Regions from separate parts of the uncultured Tepidimonas sp. genome, predicted to be linked through region 3. Evidence: predicted binding sites of a transcription regulator. Region 3 holds the regulator's gene; each other region holds the start of a gene.
The links. Region 3 encodes HrcA, which represses chaperone genes, less so after heat shock. Its sites were predicted from a motif close to TTAGCACTCNNNNNNNNNGAGTGCTAA; they were not measured.
Positions count from the first base shown of each region.

Region 1: the regulator HrcA is predicted to act here: its motif matches at 1,679-1,705, upstream of Q0716_RS03145 (co-chaperone GroES).
Region 2: the regulator HrcA is predicted to act here: its motif matches at 3,848-3,874, upstream of rpoH (RNA polymerase sigma factor RpoH).

Region 1 is NZ_CALIND010000060.1:38-5,149, reverse strand. It holds gene Q0716_RS03160 (enoyl-CoA hydratase-related protein) at 1-561, opposite strand, end outside; gene Q0716_RS03155 (enoyl-CoA hydratase) at 679-1,470, shown strand; tRNA gene Q0716_RS03150 (tRNA-Met) at 1,517-1,593, shown strand; gene Q0716_RS03145 (co-chaperone GroES) at 1,773-2,063, shown strand; gene groL (chaperonin GroEL) at 2,121-3,755, shown strand; gene Q0716_RS03135 (hypothetical protein) at 3,860-4,096, opposite strand; partial or broken gene Q0716_RS03130 (acyl-CoA dehydrogenase) at 4,341-5,112, opposite strand, start outside.
Region 2 is NZ_CALIND010000199.1:10,914-16,025, forward strand. It holds gene Q0716_RS10520 (ABC transporter ATP-binding protein) at 1-459, shown strand, start outside; gene Q0716_RS10525 (ABC transporter ATP-binding protein) at 461-1,189, shown strand; gene lysS (lysine--tRNA ligase) at 1,303-2,853, shown strand; gene rpoH (RNA polymerase sigma factor RpoH) at 2,869-3,819, opposite strand; gene Q0716_RS10540 (PQQ-dependent sugar dehydrogenase) at 4,025-4,327, shown strand; gene Q0716_RS10545 (hypothetical protein) at 4,309-4,611, shown strand; partial or broken gene secA (preprotein translocase subunit SecA) at 4,790-5,112, shown strand, end outside.
Region 3 is NZ_CALIND010000175.1:11,210-16,321, forward strand. It holds gene aztA (zinc ABC transporter ATP-binding protein AztA) at 1-156, opposite strand, end outside; tRNA gene Q0716_RS09115 (tRNA-Arg) at 243-319, opposite strand; tRNA gene Q0716_RS09120 (tRNA-Ile) at 546-622, opposite strand; gene rmuC (DNA recombination protein RmuC) at 715-2,196, shown strand; gene hrcA (heat-inducible transcriptional repressor HrcA) at 2,222-3,244, opposite strand; gene Q0716_RS09135 (NAD kinase) at 3,281-4,213, shown strand; gene recN (DNA repair protein RecN) at 4,236-5,112, shown strand, end outside.

The DNA.
Region 1 (5,112 bases), on a different contig from region 3:
GGCTTGCTGGGCGGACAACTTGTCCCCCAGCAAGGCCAGACCCATGGCACGCGCCAAGCCCAGGCGCTCCACGGTCAGCCAACTGCCCCCCGCATCCGGAATCAGCCCGATCTTGCTGAACGCCTGTACGAAGCTGGCGTGCGGCGCGGCAATCGTGAGGTCGCAGGTCAGCGCCAGCGACACCCCCGCCCCTGCGGCCACGCCGTTGACCGCGGCCACCGTCGGCACGCGCAGGTTCATCAGCGCGCGCGCGCTGGGATTGAAACATTCGTCGATCACCGGCCCCGGGTTGGCGCGCTCCATCTGTTCGGGGCCAGGCGTGAAGTCCAGCTCCGATAAGTCCAGCCCGGCGCAAAAGCCACGCCCCGCGCCGGTGAGCACCAGCGCGCGCATCGTCCGGTCGGCCTCGACCTCGGCCAGCGCCTGCTGAAACGCGCGGTGCATGGAACGGGTGAAGCTGTTGAGTGCCTGCGGGCGATTCAGCGTGAGCAGCGCGACCGCGCCGCGGCGCTCGAAGCGGATCTCGTCGGCCGGGGGCGTCTCGGCAAGCGTCGTGGTCATCCATCGTCTCCTCTGGTTAGGGGGCAAGCACGGCGGGCAGCTTGCGCTACAGTCGCTGCGTCACACCCCATCTCGATTTCGTTTTCCATTGTGCCACCCCGTCCCGAGGACTCCCACATGAGCGAGACCACCCCCACCTACGAAACCCTGCTGATCCACACCGAAGGCCCGGTCGGCGTCATCACGCTCAACCGGCCCAAGCAGCTCAACGCGCTCAACGACCAGCTCATGACCGAGTTGGGCCAGGCGCTCAAGGCGTTCGACGCCGACGACGCCATCGGCTGCATCGTGCTGACCGGCAGCGAAAAGGCCTTCGCCGCCGGCGCCGACATTGCCGCCATGGCGCGCTACACCTTCTCGGACGTCTACGGCAGCGAGTACATCACCCGCAACTGGGAGGCGCTGCGCCACGTGCGCAAGCCGGTCATCGCAGCCGTCGCCGGCTTCGCCCTGGGTGGCGGCTGTGAGGTCGCCATGATGTGCGACATCATCATCGCTGCCGACAACGCGCGCTTTGGCCAGCCCGAGGTCAAGATCGGCGTCATCCCGGGCGCCGGCGGCACGCAGCGGCTGCCGCGCGCGATCGGCAAGTCCAAGGCCATGGAGCTGGCGCTGACGGGCCGCATGATGGATGCCGCTGAAGCCGAGCGTGCCGGGCTGGTGAGCCGCGTCGTGCCGCTGGACAAGCTGATGGACGAGGCGATGGCGATGGCGCTGTCGATCGCGGCCATGCCCCGGCTGGCCGTGCTGGCGGCCAAGGAAGCCATCAACCGCGCCTTCGAGGGGTCGCTGGCCGACGGCTTGGCGTTCGAGCGCCGCATGTTCCACGCCATGTTCGCCACCGAAGACCAAAAAGAAGGCATGGCCGCCTTCCTGGAGAAGCGCACGCCGCAGTTCCGCCACCGCTGACGGCCACGGCAGCCGGTTGGTTTTTCGCTATAATGCGGCCCTCGTTGGCGCTTTAGCTCAGCCGGTTAGAGCGACGGAATCATAATCCGCAGGTCCGGGGTTCGAATCCCTGAAGCGCCACCAAGAATGCTCCCAAGCCCGCCCGAGTGCGGGCTTTTTTGTTGCCCCGCGCAGCCCCCCTTGAAAACACGTCGCCAAGGCCCTATCATTAGCACTCGTCAGCGGTGAGTGCTAACACACGGCATCCGCCGCTCGCTCTTCCTCTTCTACTTCCTCTCATCGTCCTTTCGACAGGAGATCGCATGAAACTTCGTCCTCTCGCCGATCGCGTGATCGTCAAGCGTCTAGAAAACGAGACCAAGACCGCCTCGGGCATCGTGATCCCGGACAACGCGGCCGAGAAGCCCGATCAAGGCGAAGTGCTGGCCGTCGGTCCCGGCAAGACCAACGACAAGGGCGAGACCAAGCCCCTGAGCGTCAAGGTCGGTGACCGCGTGCTGTTCGGCAAGTACAGCGGCCAAACCGTCAAGGTCGACGGCGAAGAGCTGCTGGACATGAAGGAAGACGACCTGTTTGCCGTCATCGAGAAGTGATCCCGACCCCCGTGGTCTGACGTCCATCACTCACTCATTTGCAAAGGAATCTGAACTATGGCAGCCAAAGACGTGGTTTTCGGCGCTGATGCGCGCCATCGCATGGTCGAGGGTGTGAACATCCTGGCCAACGCCGTCAAAGTGACCCTGGGCCCCAAGGGCCGCAACGTGGTGCTCGAGCGCTCGTTCGGCGCCCCCACCGTGACCAAGGACGGTGTGTCGGTCGCCAAGGAAATCGAGCTCAAGGACAAGCTGCAGAACATGGGCGCCCAGATGGTCAAGGAAGTGGCGTCCAAGACCAGCGACAACGCTGGTGACGGCACCACCACCGCGACCGTGCTGGCCCAGGCCATCGTGCGTGAGGGCATGAAGTACGTCGCCGCTGGCATGAACCCGATGGACCTCAAGCGCGGCATCGACAAGGCCGTCGAGGCGCTGGTGGCCGAGCTCAAGAAGATCAGCAAGCCCACCACCACCAGCAAGGAAATCGCCCAGGTCGGCGCCATCTCGGCCAACAGCGACGAGTCGATCGGCCAGATCATCGCCGATGCGATGGACAAGGTCGGCAAGGAAGGCGTGATCACCGTCGAAGACGGCAAGAGCCTGCAAAACGAGCTGGATGTCGTCGAAGGCATGCAGTTCGACCGCGGCTATCTGTCGCCCTACTTCATCAACAACCCGGACAAGCAGGTCTGCGTGCTGGAGAACCCGTACGTCCTGCTGCACGACAAGAAGATCAGCAACATTCGCGACCTGCTGCCCGCGCTGGAGCAAGTGGCCAAGGCCGGCCGTCCGCTGCTGATCATTGCCGAGGACGTCGAAGGCGAGGCGCTGGCCACGCTGGTGGTCAACACCATCCGCGGCATCCTGAAGGTGTGCGCGGTCAAGGCCCCGGGCTTCGGCGATCGCCGCAAGGCCATGCTGGAGGACATCGCCATCCTGACCGGCGGCAAGGTCATCGCCGAAGAAGTTGGCCTCACGCTCGAGAAAGTCACGCTGGCTGACCTGGGTCAGGCCAAGCGCGTCGAAGTGGCCAAGGAAAACACCACCATCATCGACGGCGCGGGCAAGGCCGAGGACATCGAGGCGCGCGTCAAGCAGATCCGCGTGCAGATCGAAGAAGCCACCAGCGATTACGACCGCGAGAAGCTGCAAGAGCGCGTGGCCAAGCTGGCCGGCGGTGTGGCGGTGATCAAGGTGGGGGCGGCCACCGAGGTCGAAATGAAGGAGAAGAAGGCCCGTGTCGAAGACGCGCTGCACGCCACCCGTGCCGCAGTCGAAGAGGGCATCGTGCCCGGCGGTGGCGTGGCGCTGCTGCGCGCCCGTCAGGCCGTGGGTGAACTCAAGGGCGCCAACCCCGATCAAGACGCGGGTATCAAACTGGTGATGAAGGCCGTCGAAGCGCCCCTGCGCGAGATCGTGGCCAACGCCGGTGGCGAGCCCTCGGTCGTGATCAACAAAGTGCTCGAAGGCAAGGGCAACTTCGGCTTCAACGCCGCCAACGACACCTATGGCGACATGATCGAGATGGGTATTCTGGACCCGACCAAGGTGACCCGCACCGCGCTGCAAAACGCGGCGTCGGTGGCTGGCCTGATGCTGACCACCGAGTGCATGGTTGCCGAAACGCCCAAGGCCGAAACCCCGGCGCCGGCTGGCGGCGGCATGGGCGGCATGGGTATGGACATGTGAGCAGCCGACCACGGCACATCACATCCTGACCACTCGCGGGGGCGATGCCCCCGGCGAGTCGGCAAAAAACCCGCTGGGGACGTTTCCGCCTCAGCGGGTTTTTTTCATGGCCGGCTGGCGACACCGAGCGCGCGGTCATCGATACCGCGGTCGTTCAACAGGGCCCGGACCTCGCGCTCATACGCCTGCAACCGGGACACGGCGCGGGCGCGTTGCTCGGGTGTGGCCTGCCGCTCGTGCCAATCGGCCAACCAGCGGCACCCTGCACGCCACAGTGCATCCTGGTAGGCGGCGAGTTCGGGATCGGGCGAGCGCCAGGTGCGCGCCCACAGCACGCGCACCAGCGGCGTTGCGCGGCATCCAGCCGGGCATGCCAGTGGCCAGTCCTTGCCATCGTTGCAGCAGTTCCACGATCGCGGGCAGTTGCTCCGCCCGATACCATGCATGCCAGCGACGCCGCCCCCCCAAGGGCACAGGCCAACGCCAGCGCCCTCGCGAACGGGTTGACTTCGGGGTCGCGGCGATACGCATGGCAGGTGGATCGTCCCACGACAGCCGGGTTTCCGGCGCTTCGGACCGGTGCGCTCACCCCCGCGCCTCACGCTCGCGGCTGAGGGCCATGAAGCGCGCCAAGTGGTGATCCTCGTCGCCGTATTCGTGGTCGATCATGACCAAGCGTTTGGCGTAGTGCGCCAGCGGCAGCTCCCAGGTCATGCCCATGCCGCCATGGAGTTGGATGCTCTCCTCGGCCAACTGAATCCCGCTGCGCCCGATGGTGACCTTGGCGGCAGCGATGCGTCGGTCGCGTTCATGCGTATCGCCATCATCGAGCGCGGCTGCCGCGTTGATGACGGCCGAGCGCGCTTGCTGCACCGCCATCCATAGATCCACCGCCCGGTGATGCAGGGCTTGAAAGCTGCCGATGGGACGCCCGAATTGACGGCGCGTTTGCAAGTACTCGCGCGTCATGGCAAAGGCCACCTCCATCGCACCCAACCCCTCGGCGCACAAAGCCAGGGTGCCACACGCCAGCCCGTGGGCCAGCACGGGCGCGGCGTGCGCGGGCCCCACCACCAGCGCATCGATGGGCAGCGGCACGGCCGACAGCACCAGATCGGCGGCGGCTCCACCATCGACCCGCCGATAGGCTCGCACCGTCACGCCGGGCGCGCTGCGGGGTACCCAAAACAGCGCCAGCCCCTCGGCGTCCCGCGCCCCACCACCGAGTCGCGCCGAGACCAGCCAACCGCTGGCCTGCCCGCCATAGGGCACCACGGCTTTGTGGCCATCGAGCACCCAGCCGCCGGCATCGCGCTGCGCCGTGGTGGCGATGGCGGTCGGCTCGACGGGCCCATCG
Region 2 (5,112 bases), on a different contig from region 3:
CGGCATGTGCGCACGCGCTCCAACATCATCGACGCCATCCTGCGCACGCCGCGCTTCAAGGGCGAAGAAAAAGCCATCGCCGAGCGGGCCATGGAGCTGCTGGAGTACGTGGGTATCGCCAAGTACGCCGACTACAAGGCGCGCACGCTGTCGTACGGCGACCAGCGGCGCCTCGAGATCGCGCGTGCGTTGGCGACCGACCCCAAGCTGATCGCGCTGGATGAACCGGCCGCGGGCATGAACGCCACCGAAAAGGTGCAGCTGCGCGAGCTGATCGACCGCATCCGCCACGACAACCGCACGATCCTGCTCATCGAGCACGACGTCAAGCTCGTCATGGGGCTGTGCGACCGCGTCACCGTGCTCGACTACGGCAAGCAGCTCGCCGAGGGCACACCGGCCGAGGTGCAGCGCAATCCCAAGGTCATCGAGGCCTACCTGGGCACCGGAGGACACTGAAATGGCCAATACCCTGCTCAAAGTCACGGGTCTGAAGGTTTCGTATGGCGGCATCAAGGCCGTCAAGGGTATCGATCTGGAGGTGCGCGAGGGCGAGCTGGTGACCCTGATCGGCTCCAACGGCGCGGGCAAGACCACGACCATGAAGGCCATCACCGGCATGTTGTTGGCCGAGGCCGGTGATATCACCTACCAGGGCCAGCCCATTCGCGGTATGGGTTCGTGGGACTTGGTCAAGCGCGGCCTGGCCATGGTGCCCGAGGGGCGAGGCGTGTTCACGCGCATGACCATCACCGAAAACCTGCTCATGGGCGCGTACGTGCGCACCGACAAGGCCGAGATCCAGCGTGACATCGACCGCATGTTCGAGCTGTTTCCGCGCCTGAAGGAGCGCCGTGACCAGCTCGCGGGCACCATGTCGGGCGGGGAGCAACAGATGCTGGCCATGGCACGCGCCCTCATGAGCCGGCCGAAGCTGCTGCTGCTCGACGAGCCGTCGATGGGCCTGTCGCCCATCATGGTGGACAAAATCTTCGAGGTGGTGCGCGACGTGCACGCGCAGGGCGTGACCGTGCTGTTGGTGGAGCAAAACGCTCGCCGCGCGCTGCAGGTGGCTGACCGGGGCTACGTCATGGACTCGGGCGAGATCATCATGGTCGGTGAGGCCAAAGCCATGCTGGACGACCCCAAGGTGCGCGCGGCGTACCTGGGCGAAGCCGCGATCGCCTGACACTCGGGGCTACGCAGCTGGGCACCCACCGACGGCGGGTCGATCCCGGGCGGAGCCTACAATCGAGGGTTTTGCGGTACCCACCGCAGGACCCTTTCTTTTCGTGCACAGCCATGACCGATCACGAGCATCGACCCCCCGCCGACGGCGCCAGCGAAAACCAGCTGATGGCCGAGCGCCGCGAAAAGCTGCAGGCGCTGCGCGCCGCCGCCGCGCAGGGGGCGGGGCCCGCGTTCCCCAACGACGTGCGTCCGCAACACACGGCCGAAGGGTTGCAGGCCGAATACGGCCACATGAGCAACGAGCTGCTCGAACCCCTGCAGGCGCGCGTGAGCGTCGCTGGGCGCATGATGCTCAAGCGCGTCATGGGAAAGGCCAGTTTTGCCACCATCCAGGACGCCTCGTTCGGCCCGACCGGGGGGCGCATCCAGCTCTACCTGACCAAGGATACACTGGGCGAGGCCACCTATGAAAGCTTCAAACACTGGGATCTCGGCGATATCCTGTACGCCGAAGGCACGGTGTTCAAAACCCGTACGGGTGAGCTCTCGATCAAAGCCGACCGCCTGCGCTTGATCGTCAAAAGCCTGCGCCCGCTGCCGGACAAGTTCCATGGCGTCCATGACCCGGAGCTCAAGGTCCGCCAGCGCTACGTCGACCTGATGACCGACGTCGCGGCTCGCCAGCGCTTCGTGGCGCGCAGCCAGGCCGTCACCGCGGTGCGCGACTTCATGGTGCAGCACGGGTTTCTGGAGGTCGAGACCCCCATGCTGCATCCCATTCCTGGCGGGGCCAACGCCAAGCCGTTCGTCACCCACCACAATGCGCTCGATCAGGACATGTACCTGCGCATCGCGCCGGAGCTGTACTTGAAGCGGCTGTTGGTGGGCGGGTTCGATCGCGTGTTCGAGATCAACCGCAACTTCCGCAACGAGGGGATCAGTGTGCGCCACAACCCCGAGTTCACCATGATGGAGTTCTACGCGGCGTACTGGAACCACGTGGACATGATGGCCTTCACCGAGCGGCTCATCCGGCACGTAGCGCACACCGTGTGCGGCAGCGGCCGGCTGGTCTACCAGGGGCGCGACGTGGACCTCGACGCCCCGTTCGAGCGCCTGACCATTCGCGAAGCCATCCTGCGCCACACCGACGCGGGCGAGCGCGTGGACGACCCGGATTGGTTGCGCGAGCAGTTGCGCCGCCTGGGGGTCGACCCCGTCAAGGAGCGGCTCGATCGCCGCAGCCTGCCCGGGCTGCAGGTGTTGTACTTCGAGGAGACGGTCGAGGACAAGCTCTGGCAGCCCACGTTTATCTGCAACCATCCGACCGAAATTTCGCCGCTGGCGCGGGCGAGCGACACCGACCCTAGCATCACCGAGCGCTTCGAGCTCTACATCACCGGGCGCGAGGTGGGCAACGGCTTTTCCGAGCTCAACGACCCCGAAGACCAAGCCGCCCGTTTTCACGCCCAGGTGGCCAACAAGGACGCGGGCGACGACGAGGCGATGTACTTCGACGCCGACTACATCCGCGCGCTGGAGTACGGCATGCCGCCGGCGGGCGGCTGTGGCATCGGCATCGACCGCCTGGTCATGCTGCTGACCGACAGCCCCAGCATCCGCGACGTGATTTTGTTCCCCGCGCTGCGGCGCGAGGAGTGAGGGGCCGGCCAGGGCTTAGGCGTACGCCTCCAACGCCTTGCGCAGCTTCTTGAGCGCCGCGGCCTCGATCTGACGGATGCGTTCGGCGCTGACGCCGAATTCCTCTGCCAGCTCGTGCAGCGTGGCGCCGCCGCTGCCGTCGTCTTTGACCTGCAACCAGCGCGCCGTGACGATGCGCCGCGAACGCTCATCCAACTGGGCCAGCGCGTGCTCGATGCCTTCCGAGCTCAGGCGCTCGCGTTCGCGCGCCTCCAGCACCGCCGTCGGCTCGTGGCGCTGATCGGCCAGATACGCGATGGGGGCGTGGTGGTCTTCTTGGTCATCCTGCGGCAGCGGGTCGAGCGCGACGTCCGTGCCCGACAGGCGGGCTTCCATCTCGATCACGTCTTCGCGACGCACGTTCAATTCGCGGGCGACGGTGTCGATCTCGGCCTCCGTCAGGCGTTCGCGCCCCACGGCATCGTCATCGGCGTCGGCCTTGAAGCCGCGCTTGAGCGAGCGCAGGTTGAAAAACAGCTTGCGCTGCGCTTTGGTGGTGGCCACCTTGACCATGCGCCAGTTGCGCAGGATGAACTCGTGGATCTCCGCTTTGATCCAGTGCACCGCGTAGCTGACGAGTCGCACCCCCTGCGCGGGGTCGAAGCGCTTGACAGCCTTCATCAGGCCGATGTTGCCCTCCTGGATCAGGTCTGCCTGCGGCAGGCCGTATCCCAGGTACTGGCGCGAAATCGCCACCACCAGCCGCAGGTGCGACATGACCAGCTTGCCGGCGGCCTCCAAATCCTGTTGCTCGCGCCAGCGCCGGGCGCATTCGCGCTCCTCCTCCGCGCTGAGCATGGGGATCTGGTTGACGGCGCGGATGTAGGCATCCAGGTTGCCCAGCGGTGGCAACACGAGCGCGCGGCTCGACCACGAGGCGGCCGGCAGCGTCTGGGTGGCCGGGGCGAGGGCAAGCGTCGTGGACATGGGATCTCCTCTCCTGTGGGTTTCCATATTAGCACTCTCTTTGATCGAGTGCCAGTCGTCCAAGTTCCCCAAGCGATGGGCGCGATGCCCAACATCCCGCCAGGGAAATGCCGCTGCCCGGGCTTGACGCCCCACCGCCATTCGGCGACGCTGCGCCCATGGCAGTGATCTGGCGTTTTTTGGGTTGGGCAGCAGACGCCCGTGCGTGGCGTGGGCCGCTGGGCGCTGGCTTGGCTGGCTCTATTTCTGTTTTGCCGAGCCCGGCGCGGACGGAGAGGGCAACGCGACCGCGCTGGCGCGCGCGGTGCTGGCACCCGATGCGACCCGCTTGCAGGAGGTGCAGGTCATCTTTCGGCAGCGGCCACGGCACGAGGGCCGATTGCACTTTGGCTACCGCATCGTGGAGGCGCCGGACGGCTGCTGCGGCTGTTGCCAGCGCCGTGATCGGTCAAGAGGCCGCGCGCGGCGCTGCGCGTACACTTGGTGGACATGTCCCGAAATGTCTTGACCTTGCAACAGGCCGTGCGCGCGCACCCGGTGCTGGCGGATGTGGCCGAGCGCGCCTGGGCCTCGCGCCGCCTGTTACAGCGCGTGGCCGTGCATTTGCCCCCGGCGCTGCGGCCCTTGGTGACGGCGGGTCCGCTGGAGGAAGGTGTGTGGTGCCTGCTGGCGGCCAATCCATCGGTGGCGGCCAAGGTACGCCAGCTCGCCCCCGTGCTGCTGGCGGCGGCGCGTGCGGCCAATGCCGAGGTGCAGGTGCTGCAGGTGCGCGTGGCGGGCCGATCGACATAGCCGCGCCGGCAGGGTCCACGGTGCGACTTGCCACAGGGCTACAATGGCCATATGACTGACCCGGGGCGCCGCTGTGCCGCGGGCTCGGTATCGGTTGCGCGCCGCCGTGGGCGGGGTGACGACCTCGTCATCGTTTTCTTTGAGCCGCACGCCTGGCGGGCCGTGCGGTGGGGTTTGTATGGCCATCCCTTTTCTGACCAAGATTTTCGGCAGCCGCAACGATCGGCTGCTCAAGAGCTACCGCAAGACGGTCGAGCGCATCAATGCGCTGGAAGCCTCGTACGCCATGCTGACGGACGAGCAACTGCAGGCCAAGACGGCCGAGTTCCGCCAGCGGCTGGCCAATGGCGAGTCACTCGATGCGCTGCTGCCAGAGGCATTCGCCACCGTGCGCGAGGCGAGCAAGCGCGTCATGAAGATGCGCCACTTCGACGTGCAGCTCATCGGCGGCATCGCGTTGCACCAGGGCAAGATCGCCGAGATGCGCACCGGTGAGGGCAA
Region 3 (5,112 bases):
CACGCATTTGAGCAAGGTGGACTTGCCCGCACCGTTCGGACCCACCACGGCGGCCAAGTCGCCGCGTCGCCAGCGCAGGCTGACGTGGTGCACCGCCGGGTGACGCTCATACCCGGCGGTCAGGTCACGCAGTTCGATGTCGGCCGGATCGGGCATGGACGTCCTGGGCACCCGCAGTGGGACGCCCCAACCGGGGCGCACCACGGAAAAAAGGCCAGTCCGTTGGACTGGCCTTGCATGTTTGGCGCGGCTGGCAGGATTCGAACCCACGACCCCTTGGTTCGTAGCCAAGTACTCTATCCAACTGAGCTACAGCCGCTTGCTGAAGCCCGCAGTATACACCAGTTTTGGGACGTTCCTGACATTCTCGACGCCGCTACTGACCGACTGGCCATGCGGTGTCTGGCTGAATGACACTCTGAGCCGACAACCGGTCCGGTGCGGACACTGAAAGTGCTTCCCACACCGTGTCTACACATCCCAAAGCAACCCACGCGCGCCGCGGGTACAACCTCGGGGAAAGCCGCGTCACCCATTGATTTTCCTGGTAGGCCGTGCAGGGCTCGAACCTGCGACCAAGGGATTATGAGTCCCCTGCTCTGACCAACTGAGCTAACGGCCCCTGCGGAGGGCTGCATTGTACGGGGCGGCGACGGCCAGTGGGCACGCTTTGCGCGCTATGCTTGCGGCTCGACCCTTGGGGAGGATGCCGACATGACCAACGAATTCTTGCTGCTGGCCGCCGTCGGGCTGGGCCTGCTGGGTGTGGCTTTGCTGCTCGTGCTGCTGCTGCGTCGGCCGCGCTTCGAGACACCGGCCGACTTGGCGGCCCGCCTGGGGCTGCTGGAGCAGCAAATGCAGGCGCTGCTGCAGACGGGCGCCCGGCTCGACGCCGGGGTGGAGCGGCTGCACACCCGGCTCGATGAGTTCACGGCGGCCACGGCCGAGCGGCTGGAGGCATCGCGCCAGACGCTCGACGCCAAACTCGACCGCACCGTGGAAGAAGCGCGCCAAGGTCGACAGGAACTGGGGCAGGCCACACAGACCACGCTGGAAGCGCTCAAGCGCGACGTCTCCGCCCAGTTGGGCGCGATGTCGCAGGCCCTGAAGGACCAGCTCGAAGCAACGGGCGGCCTGATGCACCGACAGTTTGCCGCGCTGCAGGATTCGGTGGCACAGCAGTTACAAGCGATGGTGCAGGGGGCACAGCACAACTCGGAGCAGCTGCGTGCCGCGCTCAACGAGCGGCTGGCGGCCATCCAAGCCGACAACACCACCAAGCTGGAGGAGATGCGCCGCACCGTCGACGAAAAACTACACGCCACGCTGGAGCAGCGCCTGGGCGATTCCTTCCGCTTGGTGAGCGAACGGCTGGAGCAGGTGCACGCCGGCCTGGGCGAGATGAAGCAACTGGCCGGTAGCGTGGGCGACCTCAAGCGCGTCATGACCAACGTACGCGCACGCGGCACGTGGGGCGAGGTGCAACTGGGCGCGCTCATCGACAGCCTCTTGACCGTCGAACAATACGAGCGCAACGTGCGCACCGTCGAGGGCAGCAACGAGCTGGTCGAGTTCGCAATCAAGATGCCGGGGCGCCACGACCAGGAGACGGTGTGGCTGCCGATCGACTCCAAGTACCCGGTGGAGGACTATCAGCGGCTGCTGGACGCGCACGACAGCGGTGACAAAGACACGATCGCCCGGGCGACGCAGGCGTTTGCCAGTGCGCTCAAGGCCGAGGCGCGCAAAATCCGCGAAAAATACCTCAACCCCCCCAAGACCACTGACTTCGCGATCCTGTTCCTGCCCACCGAGGGGCTGTTCGCCGAGGCTTGCCGCATCCCCGGCATGGTCGAGACGCTACAAAACGAATGCCGCGTCGTGCTGGCAGGGCCCACGACGTTGGCCGCCATGCTCAACAGCCTGCGGCTGGGCTTTCGCACGCTGGCGATCGAGAAGCGCTCGTCCGAGGTGTGGGCCATCCTGGCCAGCGTCAAGACCGAGTTTGGCAAATTCGGCCAGATCATCGACGCCACGCGCAAATCGATCGACCAGGCGGCGCGCAAGTTCGACGACATCGGCGTGCGCACACGCGCCATCGAGCGCCGCCTGCGGGGCGTGGAGGCGCTGCCAGCCGACGCACCCTCCGGACTGGACGCGACCGACTGGCTGGCAGTGGACGACGATACCGCCTGAGCAGACTGCTAATGGCTTCGCGCGATCACTCCCCCCGACCCTGACTGAGCGCTTGCCCGACCAGCTTGGCGGTAATGTCGACGATTTGGATCATGCGGTCGTAGGGCATGCGCTGCGGGCCGATGACGCCCAAGGTACCCACGACTTGGCCGTCGACTTCATACGGCGCGCTGACCACCGAGAGCTCTTCGTATGGCACCACCTGGCTGTCGCCACCGATGAAAATGCTCACCCCGTCGGCCTGGGCCGAGATGTCCAGCAGCCGCATGACCTGGGTTTTTTGCTCGAACAAATCGAACAGCTTACGCAGATTGCTCATGTCGCGCGCAAAGTCGTCGACCTCCAGCAGGTTGCGCTCGCCCGCGATCACCACCTCGTCCGTCTGGGCCGCCTCGCTGCCGGCCTCCACCGCCTTGACCATCAGCCCCGCAATCTCGCCGCGCAGGGTATCCACCTCGTCGCGCAGGCGCGCACGCACCTCGTCGAGCGCCAGCCCGGCGTAGTGCGCATTCAGGTAGTTGGCCGCCGACTGCAGCTGATCTTGGGTAAATTCCGTCTGGGGGTGCAGGATGCGGTTTTGCACCTCCCCGTCGGGCGAGACCAGAATGACGAGCACGCGGCGCTCCGACAGACGCAGAAATTCGATGTGCCGAAACACGGCCGACCGCCGCGGCACCCGCACCACGCCCACGAAGTGCGACAGCTGCGACAGTAGCTGCGCCGCCTGGCTGAGCACTTGGCGCGGCTGGTCGGCCGCCAACGCCGGCGCGGGCAGGGCGTCGATGGTGGGCAGCTCGGCGCGCCGCACGGTCAGCATCGTGTCCACGAAATAGCGGTAGCCGCGCGGTGTCGGCACGCGCCCGGCCGAGGTGTGGGGACTGGCCACCAGCCCCAAGTCCTCGAGGTCGCTCATCACGTTGCGGATCGTTGCGGGCGACAGATCGAGCCCGGCCGCCTTGGACAGCGTGCGCGAGCCCACCGGCTGGCCGTCCGCAATGTAGCGCTCGACCAACGCCTTGAGCAGCAATTTGGAACGCTCGTCTAACATCATGGCACCGTCGCTTTCTCGTGTTGTAATTTGAGCATGAAACCGCCCACCGTGCAGCCCGCATCGCCCGTCGCGTCCGTGGACGGCAGTGTTGCGTTGCGCTTTGAGCGCGTGGCCCTGGTGGGCAAATACCACGCCAGTGGCAGCCGCGAGGCCCTGGAGCAGGTCGTGCACTTTTTGCACGACCAAGGGTGCGAGGTGACGCTGGAGCGAGAGACGGCGCACCACATCGGCCCGCTGGGGGATGGCACGCGCGACGTTGCGGGCATCGGCGCGCATTGTGACCTGGCACTGGTCGTCGGGGGTGATGGCACCATGCTGGGCATCGGCCGCCAGTTGGGGCCTTATGGTGTACCCCTCATCGGAATCAACCAGGGGCGGCTTGGCTTCATCACCGACATTCCGTTCGATCGGTTCGCCGACATCCTGCATCCCATGCTGCGCGGGGCTTACGAGGAAGAGCGCCGCACCCTCATGCACGCCGGCGTCTGGCGCGATGGGCATGGCGTGTTCGAGACCATCGCCATGAACGACGTGGTGGTCAACCGCGGGGGTGCCCCCAGCATGGTCGAGCTGCGCGTCGAGGTCGATGGCCACTTTGTGGCCAACCAGCGCGCCGATGGGCTCATCATCGCCTCGCCCACGGGTTCCACCGCCTACGCCCTGTCGGCCGGTGGCCCCCTGTTGCACCCCGCGATCGCCGGCTGGGTGATGGTGCCGATCGCGCCGCACACGCTGTCCAACCGCCCCATCGTGCTGCCCAGCGACGGCGAGATCGTGATCGAAGTGGTCGCCGGACGCGAACCCAGCGCGCACTTCGACATGCAAACGTTTACCAGCCTGCTGCCGGGCGACCGCATTGTGGTACGGCGCTCGGTGCACACGCTGCGGCTGCTGCACCCGGTGGGCTGGAGCTACTTCGATACCCTGCGGCGCAAGCTGCACTGGAACGAAGGGGTTGCCACATGACCCCCGTCAAGGAGACCGAGGCATGAGCTGGCTGCGGCTGGCGGTACGCGACTTCGTCATCGTGCGCTCGTTGGATCTGGAATTGGGCCCCGGATTCACGGCCCTGACCGGGGAAACCGGAGCGGGCAAGTCGATCCTGATCGATGCGCTCCAACTGCTGTTGGGCGGACGCGCGGAAGCGCACGTGGTGCGTGAGGGCGCGGCGCGCGCCGAGGTGGCAGGTGAGTTCGACGTGCCGCGCGCTGCCCTCGATTGGCTGCGCGAACAGGGGTTCGAGGTGGCCGCGGGCGAACCCGTGTTGCTGCGCCGCACCGTCGATGCGCAAGGCCGCAGCCGCGCCTGGATCCACGGCAGCCCGGCCACCGCCGCCCAGCTGCGGGCGCTGGGGGAATACCTGGTGGACATCCACGGCCAGCACGCGTGGCAGAGCCTGACGCGGGCGGACCGCGTGCGCGACTTGCTAGACCGCTACGCCCGGCTGGACACCTCGGCCCTGCAAGCGGCGTGGTTGGACTGGCGCAGCGCCGAGGCGGCGCTGGAGGCCGCCATCGCGGGCCAAGCCACGCGCGACGCCGAACGCGAGCGGCTGCAGTGGCAAATCGACGAGGTGGCGCGGCTCGCGCCCGGGGCGGACGAGTGGGACGAACTCAACCGCCAGCACGCCCGGCTGGCGCACGCGCAAACGCTGATCGACGCCGCGCAGAGCGCGCTGGCCGCGCTGGACGGCGACGAGATCAACGCCAGCGGGCTGATGGGTCGCGCCATCCACGCGCTGCGCGAGCAGGCGCACATCGAACCCCGCTATGCCGAGCTGGCCGACGTGCTGCAGCAAGCACTCGACCAGGTGAGCGACGCCTGCCGCGACTTGCAGCACCACGCCGCGCACACCGAACTGGACC